Regions from separate parts of the Vibrio gigantis genome, predicted to be linked through region 3. Evidence: predicted binding sites of a transcription regulator. Region 3 holds the regulator's gene; each other region holds the start of a gene.
The links. Region 3 encodes MetJ, which represses methionine synthesis genes. Its sites were predicted from a motif close to TTAGACNTNTANANGTCTAA; they were not measured.
Positions count from the first base shown of each region.

Region 1 (3,182 bases), 520 kb from region 3:
AGTAAACCTTTAAGGCTAAATTTCATAATAATCTCCTTTTAATAAATCTATTTAATTTGGTTCAGACGACTCTTGTCTTAGAGAGTTTGCGTTTTAACGCTGAGTCTTTATCTGTGGTCAACGCGGCGAACTAAGGAATCACCGATTGATTGAATAATTTGTACAAGCACAATCAACATCACTACCGTTACAGCCATGATGGTCACATCGTAACGGTGGAATCCGTAACGAATCGCGACATCACCTAGACCACCGCCACCAACCGTGCCCGCCATTGCTGAGTAGCTCACAAGTGTCACTAGCGTAATCGTTACTGAGTTGATAATAGTCGGTAGTGCTTCAGGAAGCAGAACCTTATTGATGATTTGTGTTGGTGTTGCACCCATTGATTGAGCCGCTTCTACTAGACCTGTTGGTACTTCAAGTAGCGCACTCTCGATAAGTCGAGCCACGAATGGGATAGCGCCAATCGTCAGTGGAACAATCGCTGCTGTTGTACCGATGAAGGTACCAATCAGCATCTTAGTTAGTGGGATAATCGCAACCATCAACACTAAGAAAGGCACTGAACGACCCACGTTCACAATCGCACCTAGAATCTTGTTTACTTTGGTGTTCTCTAACAGGCCACCTTTTTTAGTCGTGTGTAGAATCACGCCTAATGGAATACCGACAGCAAAGCCAACAATGCCCGCAACTGCAACCATGTAAAGCGTCTCGCCGGTTGCACCTAATAGAAGGTTACCGTTAAGGCTGATCCAGTCAGCAATCTCGTTGAAACTAAAGGACATAACCAAGCACCTCTACTTTTACATTGTTGTCGCGTAGGAATTGGATAGCAGCATTATCATCTGCTTCATTACCGAACAGTTCAGCAACCATCATGCCGAACTTCACGCCGCCGGCGTAATCAAGGTCAGAGCTTAGGATGCTGACATCGATATTGAATTTGCGTGCAATCTGAGTCATCAGCGGAGCATCAACCGTCGCGCCAGTAAACTCAAGGCGTACTAACGGGTAGCTGCTGTTTACGCGAGTCTCTTGCAGGCGTGCTTGGTAATCTTCAGGGATCGTCAGATCCAACGTTGAACGAATGAATTGATGCGCTAGTTCAGTTTTAGGGTGAGCAAAGATGTCACCAACTGTGCCTTTCTCTACCAATTCACCACCGCCAATGATCGCCACTTCGTGACAAATGCTTTTCACTACATCCATCTCGTGCGTAATAAGCAGAATAGTGATGTTCAGCTTGCGGTTGATTTCACGTAGCAGCTCAAGAATCGATTGAGTCGTTGCAGGATCCAATGCGCTGGTCGCTTCATCACACAGCAGTACTTTCGGATCAGAGGCCAGTGCACGAGCAATCGCAACACGCTGCTTTTGACCGCCACTTAGGTTTGCAGGGTAGGTGTCTCGCTTATCCGCTAAGCCAACGAGTTCAAGTAACTCACTCACTTTTGCTTCAATAATCGCTTTATCTTTACCAGCAAGTTCTAAAGGCAGTGCTACATTGTTAAATACAGTACGAGAAGACAGCAGGTTGAAGTGCTGGAATATCATGCCGATGTTACGGCGCGCTTCGCTAAGTTCCGATTTGCTGAGTTTTGTTAGGTCGATACCGTCAACAATCACTTCACCAGAGGTCGGTGCTTCCAACATATTTACACAGCGGATTAGGGTACTTTTGCCTGCACCTGAAGAGCCGATGACTCCAAAGATTTGACCTTGAGGAATGTGGAGGTTGATATCAATTAAGGCATTGATTTCTTTAGTACCTTGATAAAAAACCTTGTTGACTTGATTCACTTTAATCATAGAGAAACCTGTGCAGGTAGAACAGAATAATATGTCGATAGCTCGCTCGATTTACAGACGATGCTATGGTGTTCTATGATCTAAGTCAATAGATATTTTTACGTCTAGACGGCTAAACGTCGATTGTATGGCTAAGCTAGAAACAATTCGTTAACGAACGCAAAACTAAATAGATAGTGATGAAGCAAATAAAGCGTGTAATAATTAATGATTAATAGAGAGTTGATAGAGAACAAAATTTTGTCTAAACCTGCTGTTTTTTTAGATCGTGATGGTGTGATTAACGTTGATCACGGTTACGTACATGATGAGCATGACTTTGAATACATTGACGGTGTGTTTGAAGCGGCGAAAGCGTTTAAAGATATGGGTTATTTATTGGTGCTAGTGACCAACCAGTCTGGTATTGCTCGCGGCATGTTTAGTGAAGACCGTTTTCTTTCTTTGACGCAGTGGATGGATTGGAACTTTGTTGATAACGGCGTTGAGCTTGATGGCATCTATTACTGCCCGCACCACGCTGAACACGGTATTGGTGACTACAAGCAAGATTGTGAATGTCGTAAACCAAAGCCAGGTATGTTCATTTCTGCTCGTGACTTTCTGAAGATTGATATGGCTAACTCGGTCATGATCGGCGATAAAGCTGAAGACATGATGGCTGCAGAAGCAGCAGGCGTTGGTACTAAAGTCTTAGTAAGAACAGGCAAACCAATAACTGAAAAAGGTGAAGCCTTGGCGAGCGTTGTGCTTGATAGCATTAAAGACGTGCCAGCTTTCTTAAAAGGTTAAGACACTAAGTCTCCTTCACTTAGATATAAGTGTTGTTCACTATATAAAGATGAGGAACGCAGTATGAAAGCATTGTTGATAGCATCTCTATGTACGGTAGCGTTATTCGGGTGTTCTAAATCCGCAGCGCCTGATGGTGCAGTATCGGACGATCAATTTGTGACTTATCAATGTGAGTCTGACGCTTCATTTAAGGTCGCTTACCTTGGTAATGAAAAAGCGGTATTACGTTTGCCTGAGAATGAATATCGTCTCACTCAAATAGCGGCAGGTTCAGGAACGAAGTACATCTTAGATGATGGCACCTCTGAACTGATCAATAGTGTCACTTTACGCACTAAAGGTGACAACGCACGTCTAGAACTTGGTCGTGTCGTCTATAAAAATTGTCGAAAGTAAGTCATAGTTAACTTCTGAGATTTACAAACAGTTAAGTGAGGGAATCCACCCTCACTTTTTATTCTCTTCCTTTTAATGTTAGACTTTTTATGAGCAAAAAACTCACTATTCTTGATATTGCAAAGCTGTCCGGTGTTGGTAAGTCAACCGTATCTCGTGTTCTGACCAATGATCCA
Region 1 covers NZ_AP025492.1:2,781,396-2,784,577, reverse strand. The annotation lists gene OCV56_RS12340 (MetQ/NlpA family lipoprotein) at 1-26, opposite strand, end outside; gene OCV56_RS12335 (methionine ABC transporter permease) at 108-791, opposite strand; gene metN (methionine ABC transporter ATP-binding protein MetN) at 781-1,815, opposite strand; gene gmhB (D-glycero-beta-D-manno-heptose 1,7-bisphosphate 7-phosphatase) at 2,023-2,607, shown strand; gene OCV56_RS12320 (MliC family protein) at 2,671-3,006, shown strand; gene treR (trehalose operon repressor TreR) at 3,096-3,182, shown strand, end outside.
Region 1: the regulator MetJ is predicted to act here: its motif matches at 1,912-1,931, upstream of metN (methionine ABC transporter ATP-binding protein MetN).

Region 2 (3,182 bases), 200 kb from region 3:
CTAGTGCGTTTTGAGATGCTTTACGTGAAGCGATGTTTGCTGGGTTAGCTTGAAGATCAGCAATGATTGCGTTTGCTTTCTCTTCCCACTCAGCTGGAAGTTCGCCGTTAGTACGACGTTTGAACTCTGCTGCTAGCTCAGGGTAAGCCGCTGCGTATGCGTCAAACTTAGTATTCCAAGCAGCTTCTTTCGCTGCGCCGGCTTCTTTCGCATTCCACTCAGCTGTGATATCAGCTGGGATCTCGAAAGGACCGTGTTCCCAACCCAATGCTGCTTTAGTTGCTGTGATTTCATCAGCGCCTAGTGGAGCACCGTGACAGTCGTGCGTACCCGCTTTGTTTGGAGAACCAAAACCGATAATAGTTTTAGTACAGATAAGTGTTGGGCGAGGGTCCGCTTTAGCCGCTTCAATCGCAGCGTTGATAGCATCAGAGTCGTGGCCATCTACTGCTGGGATTACGTGCCAGCCGTATGCTTCAAAACGCTTAGGTGTATCGTCTGAGAACCAACCTTCAACTTCACCATCGATAGAGATGCCGTTATCATCCCAGAAAGCAACCAGCTTACCAAGACCTAGCGTACCCGCTAGAGAACATGCTTCGTGAGAGATACCTTCCATCAGACAGCCATCACCCATGAATGCATAAGTGTAGTGGTCTACGATGTCGTGGCCTTCTTTGTTGAACTGTGCAGCCAGTGCTTTCTCAGCCATTGCCATACCAACAGCGTTAGTGATGCCTTGGCCTAGAGGACCCGTCGTTGTCTCGATACCAGGAGCGTAACCGTACTCTGGGTGACCTGGAGTCTTAGAGTGCAGTTGACGGAAGTTTTTAAGGTCTTCAATTGAAAGCTCGTAGCCTGCAAGGTGAAGCAGAGAGTAAATCAGCATTGAACCATGGCCATTCGACAAGATAAAACGGTCGCGGTCTGCCCACTCTGGGTTTGTTGGGTTGTGGTTCAAGTGGTCACGCCAAAGAACTTCAGCGATGTCAGCCATGCCCATAGGTGCGCCTGGGTGGCCTGAATTTGCTTGTTGAACACCGTCCATGCTAAGTGCGCGGATTGCATTGGCTAGATCTTTACGAGAAGGCATGTCTGCTCCTGGATACATAAGCGATTTAAAAAAGTGATTGATGCTAAAGTTTTCATTTTTATTAGCGCGGCTATTCTCTCAAACGACTATAGCGACTGCAAACGTTTTACTGGCATTTTAACGGTCATTTTTCGCAATTTTCGAACATTTACATCACTTAGCAACGGCTTATCTCGATCGACACGCAAACGATTAGTTATGACATATCATAAAAAAGAGCTTGTAATTCGACCGCTGGAATTTAGAATAGACGTCTAGATGTAGAAACACCTATAAAATATACTGTACTTAATGGCGGCGCTTCATAGCTTGCGACGACATAAAACTATTTACACCAAAACCTAAAAGTGGAGCTCCCATGGCTAAGCACCTATTCACTTCTGAATCTGTTTCAGAAGGCCATCCAGATAAAATTGCAGACCAAATCTCTGATGCTGTTCTTGATGCCATCTTGGAACAAGATCCAAAAGCACGTGTTGCTTGTGAGACTTACGTAAAAACCGGCATGGTTATGGTTGGCGGTGAAGTAACAACGTCTGCATGGGTTGATATCGAAGAAATCACTCGTGAAACAGTACGTGAAATTGGTTACGTTCATTCTGATATGGGCTTTGACGCTGACTCTTGTGCCGTTTTAAACACAATTGGTAAGCAGTCTCCAGACATCAATCAAGGTGTTGATAAAGCAGACCCTAAAGAGCAAGGCGCAGGCGACCAAGGCATCATGTTTGGTTACGCGACTAACGAAACACCAATCCTAATGCCAGCTCCAATTACTTACTCTCACCTTCTTGTTAAGAAGCAAGCTGAAGTACGTAAGAGCGGCAAGCTTGATTTCCTTCGCCCAGATGCAAAATCACAAGTAACATTCCAGTACGACCAAGGTAAGATCGTTGGTATCGATGCTGTTGTTCTTTCGACTCAACACTGCGATTCAGTAACGACTCCGGATCTACGTGAAGCGGTAATGGAAGAGATCATCAAGCCAGTACTTCCTGCTGAGTGGATCAACAAAGACACTAACTTCTTCATCAACCCAACAGGCCGTTTCGTAATCGGTGGCCCAATGGGTGACTGTGGTCTAACAGGTCGTAAGATCATCGTTGATACCTACGGCGGCGCAGCTCGTCACGGTGGCGGTGCATTCTCTGGTAAAGATCCATCAAAAGTTGACCGTTCTGCAGCTTACGCAGCACGTTACGTTGCGAAAAATATCGTTGCTGCTGGCATGGCTGACCGTTGTGAGATTCAACTGTCTTACGCTATCGGTGTTGCAGATCCAACATCTATCATGGTTGAAACGTTTGGCACTGAGAAAGTAGCTCACGAAATCATCATTGAAGCGGTTCGTCAAAACTTCGATCTACGTCCATACGGTCTTCAAGAAATGCTGAACCTTCTTCAGCCTATCTACAAGCAGACTGCAGCATACGGTCACTTCGGTCGCGAAGAATTCCCTTGGGAAGCGACTGACAAAGCTGCAATCCTTGCAGACTTCGCGGGCCTAAAATAATTTAGCCACTGCGATTTGTTTCTTTAAAGCCCTTACTGCTTAGTAAGGGCTTTATTTTTATGTACTTACCGAACCTTCTCTCGCAACTTCCTTCTTTAACGCCCTTCTTTACCGTTAACCACTTAGTATAAAAAGCCGCTGATAATTTGTGTTTTCTAACACTACTGACAATAGTTAAGGTAACTCCTAGGCGATCAAGCTCACATTTAACTTAAATTAATTCAGTCTGATAACGCTCGTTAAATGCACGCTAGAATAAAAACTGGGATGACAAAGAGCAATTTAGCTCAACACCATAACTCTCACACAAGCCACATCGATGAGCCTTATGGAATTGTAACTAGGACGTTATTTAACTAGGGGGATCTATGCCTCGTACCGCGCACCCATCCGAACTAAACGATAGAAAACACAAGGTCAGCGATAAGGATTACGCTCGCACCATTCCTTGCAACCAAATCAGTATTTCCGCACCCTTTCATTGGTTGTCGCTTGCTCTGCATGACTTAGTAAGAATGCCATTGATCAGCGCATTTTACGGTTTGTGCTTTATGGGAGCGGCAATCGCCATTGTTC
Region 2 covers NZ_AP025492.1:3,099,019-3,102,200, forward strand. The annotation lists gene tkt (transketolase) at 1-1,093, opposite strand, end outside; gene metK (methionine adenosyltransferase) at 1,452-2,606, shown strand; gene OCV56_RS13755 (DUF2189 domain-containing protein) at 2,975-3,182, shown strand, end outside.
Region 2: the regulator MetJ is predicted to act here: its motif matches at 1,340-1,359, upstream of metK (methionine adenosyltransferase).

Region 3 (3,182 bases):
ACCTAGCGTACGAATACCACGTAGAGTCATGTAGCTATCAAATGGTGTGCCGGTCGCACCAATACAGTTGCCCCACCATGCTAGCTCTTCAGCGTGCTCTTCAGTTTTCGTGACGACAACGCCACCAATAACGTCCGAGTGTCCGTTGATGTACTTGGTGGTTGAGTGGATAACAAAATCCGCACCCAGTTCTAAAGGCTTTTGGAACACTGGAGTCAAAAACGTGTTATCGACAGCAACCAGAGCACCAACCTCTTTCGCTTTACGGCAAGTTTCTGCAATATCAACCACACGAACCAAAGGATTCGATGGTGTTTCAATTAAGATCAACTTTGGCTTAAGCGCGATCGCCGCATCCAGCGCCGCTTGATCCGATTGATCAACGAACAGAACTTTAAAGTCACCTTTGAGTGAGCGAGTGTTAAACAGACGGTAAGTACCGCCGTAGCAGTCGTGTGGTGCGATAATAAGATCATCGCCGCCTAGGAAAGCAGAAACCCATAAGTTAAGCGCCGAAGTACCACAATTAGTGACAACCGCGCCTTTACCCGATTCAAGCTCAAACAGTGCCGTTTCTAATAAACCGCGATTTGGGTTACCAGAACGGGTGTAATCGTACTTTGGCACTTCACCAAAAGCGGGAAACCCATAGTTAGTCGAAAGATAAATAGGTGGGACAACGGCATGGTGTTGCGTGTCTGACTCGATACCAGTACGTACTGCGATGGTTGCTGGCTTCCGGCTGCTCATAGGTGCTTCCTTACAAGTTTTGCGTCTGAGAATCACAGCTGCTTGTCGGCATTTTGCGGCTGTGTTAGATATATGTTATTCACTTTACTTTCATAAACGTGAGACGTCAACACTTCTAGACGTCCATATGTCTTTGCTTATGGCGGTAAATCCCGCTAAAATCACCACTATTAATTTATTCTAACAACTAAAGTGATGAAGGTACGCAATGGCCGACTGGAATGGTGAATACATAAGCCCATATGCTGAGCATGGAAAGAAAAGCGAACAAGTAAAGAAGATTACAGTTTCTATCCCTCTAAAAGTGTTAAAGGTTCTAACTGACGAGCGTACTCGCCGCCAGATTAACAACCTACGCCATGCAACAAACAGTGAGCTACTGTGCGAAGCCTTTCTACATGCGTACACAGGCCAACCACTACCAACGGATGAAGACCTTCGTAAAGACCGTCCTGACGATATCCCTGCTGAAGTGAAAAAGCTGATGACAGAAATGGGCATCGAGTTCGAAGCGTTTGACGAAGAATAAAAACAACTCAGTCACTGCCTTCATTATTGATTCGCTCTAGCTGAACCCTATTTATCACACCGCGCATTGTTTTTTATGACTGCGCTGTGAATGATAGACATAAAAAAACCGACTCCAGATGAGTCGGTTTTTTATTATTCTTTTCGTCTCGATAACGAAACGACGATACCAGAAGATTATGTCATCCAGTCTCTATGCCATATGCTTCTATGCCATGTAGTTAGCAGGCATCTCGATACGAGCTACGCCAGATTCAACAGCCGCTTCTGCTACTGCTTTTGCTACGCGAGGAAGTAGACGTGGGTCCATTGGCTTAGGAATGATGTAACCCTTACCGAACTCCAGTGCAGTCTCGCCCGCAGCTGCTAGTACTTCAGCTGGAACTTCTTCTTTCGCCAGTTCACGAATCGCTTTAACCGCCGCTAGCTTCATTTCGTCATTGATTTCGCTCGCACGCACGTCTAGTGCACCACGGAAAATGAATGGGAAACAAAGTACGTTGTTTACTTGGTTAGGGTAATCACTGCGGCCTGTACCCATGATAAGGTCAGAACGAACTTCGTGAGCAAGCTCTGGCTTGATCTCTGGATCTGGGTTTGAACATGCAAACACAACTGGCTTATCAGCCATCAGCGTTAGAGCTTCTGCTGGAAGCAGGTTAGGACCCGATACACCCAAGAACAGGTCAGCGCCTTCGATAACATCTTCAAGCGTACGCTTATCGGTATTGTTTGCGAACAGCTCTTTGTATTCGTTTAGGTCATCACGACGAGTGTGGATCACACCTTTACGGTCAAGCATGTAGATTTTTTCACGCTGAGCGCCACACTTAATCAGTAGTTCCATACAAGCAACCGCAGCTGCGCCAGCACCTAAACAAACGATCTTACACTCTTCAAGTTTCTTACCTTGAAGTTCGATCGCGTTCAGCATACCCGCTGCTGTCACAATCGCAGTACCGTGTTGGTCATCGTGGAATACCGGAACATCACAACGTTCAATCAAGCGACGTTCAATCTCAAAACAGTCTGGTGCTTTGATGTCTTCCAGGTTAATACCGCCGAATGTATCTGCGATATTCGCAACCGTATCAACGAACTCATCGATTGTGCGGTGTTTTACTTCAATATCGATAGAATCTAAACCAGCAAAACGCTTAAACAGGAGCGCTTTACCTTCCATAACAGGTTTAGAAGCAATAGGACCAAGGTTACCTAGGCCAAGAATCGCTGTACCGTTAGAGATAACTGCAACCATGTTGCCTTTACCTGTGTACTTATAAACGTTATCGACGTTCTGTGCGATCTCGCGAACAGGCTCGGCTACGCCTGGGCTGTATGCAAGTGCTAGGTCTTCTGCAGAGTTTGCAGGCTTCGTCAGTTCTACGGCAATTTTGCCAGGAATTGGGAACTCATGGTAATCAAGAGCTTGCTGACGGAATTGTTCTTGAGGCGATAATTCTTGAGAGGATTGATCTTGGCGGCTGTCTTCAGACATAGGTGTAGGTTCCTAGGATATTATTATTTGGGGGATCTTGTTCATGTTAATGGATGTACTTCAAAGTTCCTAGGTGGTAAAAGCCTCTGTCTCATGAAAAAACGAGATTTCACTACTAATAAGACCAGTGAGCAGTTGAAATTACTGTCGCCTGTTGAACTTTCGAACGGAATTTTAGTGGCGAGAGATAAGCAAGGAGTTGCTCTACAATAGAAAGAGAAAAAAGTTATCGTTAGGCGGGATTGAAACTTGAATGAAAGTCAGTGCTTTCTCAGATAGCAGGCAACCAAAAAGGACACCGAAGTGTCCTTTTTCATGTCTAAATAGCGAGAATTACTTCTTGCTAGAAAGAGCACCGAAACGCTTGTTGAAGCGATCAACACGGCCGCCCGTATCTACGATACGT
Region 3 covers NZ_AP025492.1:3,297,970-3,301,151, forward strand. The annotation lists gene OCV56_RS14825 (O-succinylhomoserine (thiol)-lyase) at 1-750, opposite strand, end outside; gene metJ (met regulon transcriptional regulator MetJ) at 959-1,279, shown strand; gene OCV56_RS14835 (malic enzyme-like NAD(P)-binding protein) at 1,487-2,776, opposite strand; gene rpmE (50S ribosomal protein L31) at 3,110-3,182, opposite strand, start outside.

Region 4 (3,182 bases), 1.8 Mb from region 3:
GATGAAGAAACAACAGCAAACGTTGGTATTATTGAAGGCGGTCAAGCGACTAACATCGTAATGCCAGAGCTTAAAGTGGTTGCGGAAGCTCGTTCCCTAAACGGCGAAAAGCTAACAGCGCAAGTTGAACATATGATTTCAACGTTTGAAGAGAGCGCAAAGCAATTCGGGGCTGAAGTAGAAATCGAATCAACTCGAGCTTACGATGCATTCGTTATTGCAGACGATCACCCGCATATTCTTTCGATCAAATCAGCGTTTGAAAAGCTTGGCGTAACGGCAAACACCAAACGCACCGGTGGCGGTAGTGATGCAAACAACTTCAATGCGAAAGGTCTAACAACCGTTAACCTATCTACAGGTATGGCGAAAGTTCACACCACTGAAGAGTACATCGCAGTGAAAGACATGGTTGCTATCACTGAGTTTGTTGTGGCTTACGTAACACAATAATCTTACTTCTAAGCTAGATGAAGAATATCACCTAGCTAATGTCAAAAAGCCGAGTCCATATTAGACTCGGCTTTTTGTTGTTTAGATTTGTCTAGAAGTTCGGGGCTAGAACCCTCTGCGCTTCCAAAACTGGCCTTCGTCTTTTGCTACTAAGTCGAATGTCTTGTCTGCGATGATGTTACCCTTTAACTCAACCGTCATACGCCATTTACCGAGTTTATTCGAGACTGGAGCCCAGATAGTGTCGCCTAAGTAGAAATCCCAATCGTTGTTGCCTACATACTCTTCGCCATCGAACGGTTCGAGCACTTCACCTTTGTCTGTGGTGATGTTCGGGTGATAAATGCAGTAACGGATCTTCTCACCTTTGGCTTTTTTGATATTCAGGATATAGCCAAATTCCACGTCGATTTCAGCATCAACGATGGTGGTGAACTCTTGGATTTTTGGGAGGTCTTTAGATTTTGAATCCCATGTAGAGTAGATACCATAAGAGGTCATGTCGACCACAACAGAGCGCTTTGCCATTTCAATCGTTACCTTGGTGTTGTTCTATTAATTTTATGTTATTTGCCATTCAGCCAATCAAGCTTGAGGCTATTCTTGCCAATCTTTCGCCATTCGCTTGATCACTGAAGGTTCAATATTGTGAATAGTGCCATAGTTCTCTCGGCAAACTTCAATCACCAAGTCAGCGTTGTATTTAAGTGCAAGTTGACGATAAGCCTTCATTTCCCATTGCTTGATGAAGGTATTCGATACAACAACATCAAGCCCTTGCTTTAAGCCGTTTTCAGCCGTGTTCTGACACCATTCATGAGCTTGTTGCAGGAGTCTAGGATCAAAATGGTACTCACCTTGCTCATCCACATAATACATATCAGCTTCGACATGCATTGCATCGTAACTTTTTGCTTTTGTTGACTTGCCCGAACCAGGCAGCCCTCGAATGAGTATTAACTTCATCTGTCACTTTACAGGCTGATTCAAAAACATGAGTTTATCTTAAATGCTAACTGCTTGCTCTGTTAACTGATTCGTTCGACATAACAGAACCAAGCACTTAACACTTGCTCGGTTAGCGGTTCAACATAATGAGATGCCCCTTGAAGCCGATCAATTGCTTCTGATAGAAAACACAAATAATTTACATCTAGCCATTTTGCATATCGACAAGCGTATCAAACTACTATAGATTTAGATGTATAGACGTCTACATATCTAGCTTAGGGAGAAAGCTGTGCCTATTCGCATTCCAGACCAATTGCCAGCATCCGATGTTCTTCGTGAAGAAAACATCTTCGTTATGCCGCTATCAAGAGCATCGACACAGGAAATTCGTCCACTTCGAGTCTTGATCCTCAACCTAATGCCAAAGAAGATTGAAACTGAAACTCAATTTTTACGCCTACTCTCGAACAGCCCGTTGCAAGTGGATGTAGAGCTGCTACGCATTGATGACCGACCAAGTAAAAACACACCGACTGAACACCTTGATAACTTCTACCGCCAATTTGAAATGGTTAAAGGAAGAAACTTTGATGGATTGATCATCACTGGTGCACCACTTGGCTTGGTTCAATTTGAAGATGTGATCTACTGGGACCACCTTAAGACCATCATGGAATGGGCAAACAAGCATGTAACCTCAACCTTGTATGTATGTTGGGCGGCTCAGGCTGGTTTAAAATTACTGTATGATTTACCAAAACGCACTCGTAAAGAGAAGCTATCTGGTGTTTATAATCACGAAATACATAATCCATACCACCCAATTTTACGTGGCTTCGACGATACGTTCTTAGCTCCGCACTCTCGCTATGCAGACTTCTCTCAGGAGTACTTAGCTGAGCATACTGACCTTGATGTTCTTGCGACTTCTGATGTTGCGGGTGTATATCTAGCGGCGACCAAAGATAAGCGAAACGTGTTTGTAACGGGTCACCCTGAATACGACTCCCATACACTTCACAATGAATACATTCGTGATTTAGGTGAAGGTATGGAGCCTGTGATACCAATCAACTACTACCCGAACAACAACCCAGACAACAAGCCTGTCGCAAGCTGGCGTAGCCATGGGCACTTACTGTTCTCAAACTGGCTAAACTACTGCGTTTACCAACAAACGCCTTACGATCTGGATCATTTTAGCGAAGATAACTTTACCAAAGACGATTAAGTTCTTTCTTCCGATTCAAAAACACATAAAGCCGTGTCCAATAGGTTGTTGATAAAACGACGAATTTGACGCGGTTTTTTTATGGTGTATGGGTCGCATTCCATAATAGATTTACCACTTCAATGGGTTTGATTTCATATGATGGGTTGGTGTTCATAAGGAGCTTCACATGCCTGCCAAGCTGTTATTCTCAAACCCCGTTTCGTTATCATCCCCCATTTCGCTATCAAGCGTCGTACTACTCGCCTCTGTTTCGTTGGCTGGTTGCGTATCTGTCACCGAAGGCCCACCAAAGATTGAAAGTGATCCTATTGCGATGTCTGAATCTCGAATTGAGTTAGGTTTAGGCTATATGGGGCAAGGCAATATGGTGAGAGCCCGCGAAAACCTAGAGCTAGCCATCAAACATGCACCTACTTACTACCGTGCTCGGCTTTCAATGGCACATTATTACGAACAGGTTGGCGAAATAGACGAAGCAAGAATGACTTACCGCAAAGCACTCAGTCTCGATTCAAGAAACGGCAATGTACTGAACAACTACGGT
Region 4 covers NZ_AP025492.1:1,530,029-1,533,210, reverse strand. The annotation lists gene OCV56_RS06965 (M20/M25/M40 family metallo-hydrolase) at 1-453, shown strand, start outside; gene OCV56_RS06960 (DUF3859 domain-containing protein) at 559-981, opposite strand; gene OCV56_RS06955 (ATP-binding protein) at 1,051-1,419, opposite strand; gene metA (homoserine O-acetyltransferase MetA) at 1,694-2,635, shown strand; gene pilW (type IV pilus biogenesis/stability protein PilW) at 2,805-3,182, shown strand, end outside.
Region 4: the regulator MetJ is predicted to act here: its motif matches at 1,651-1,670, upstream of metA (homoserine O-acetyltransferase MetA).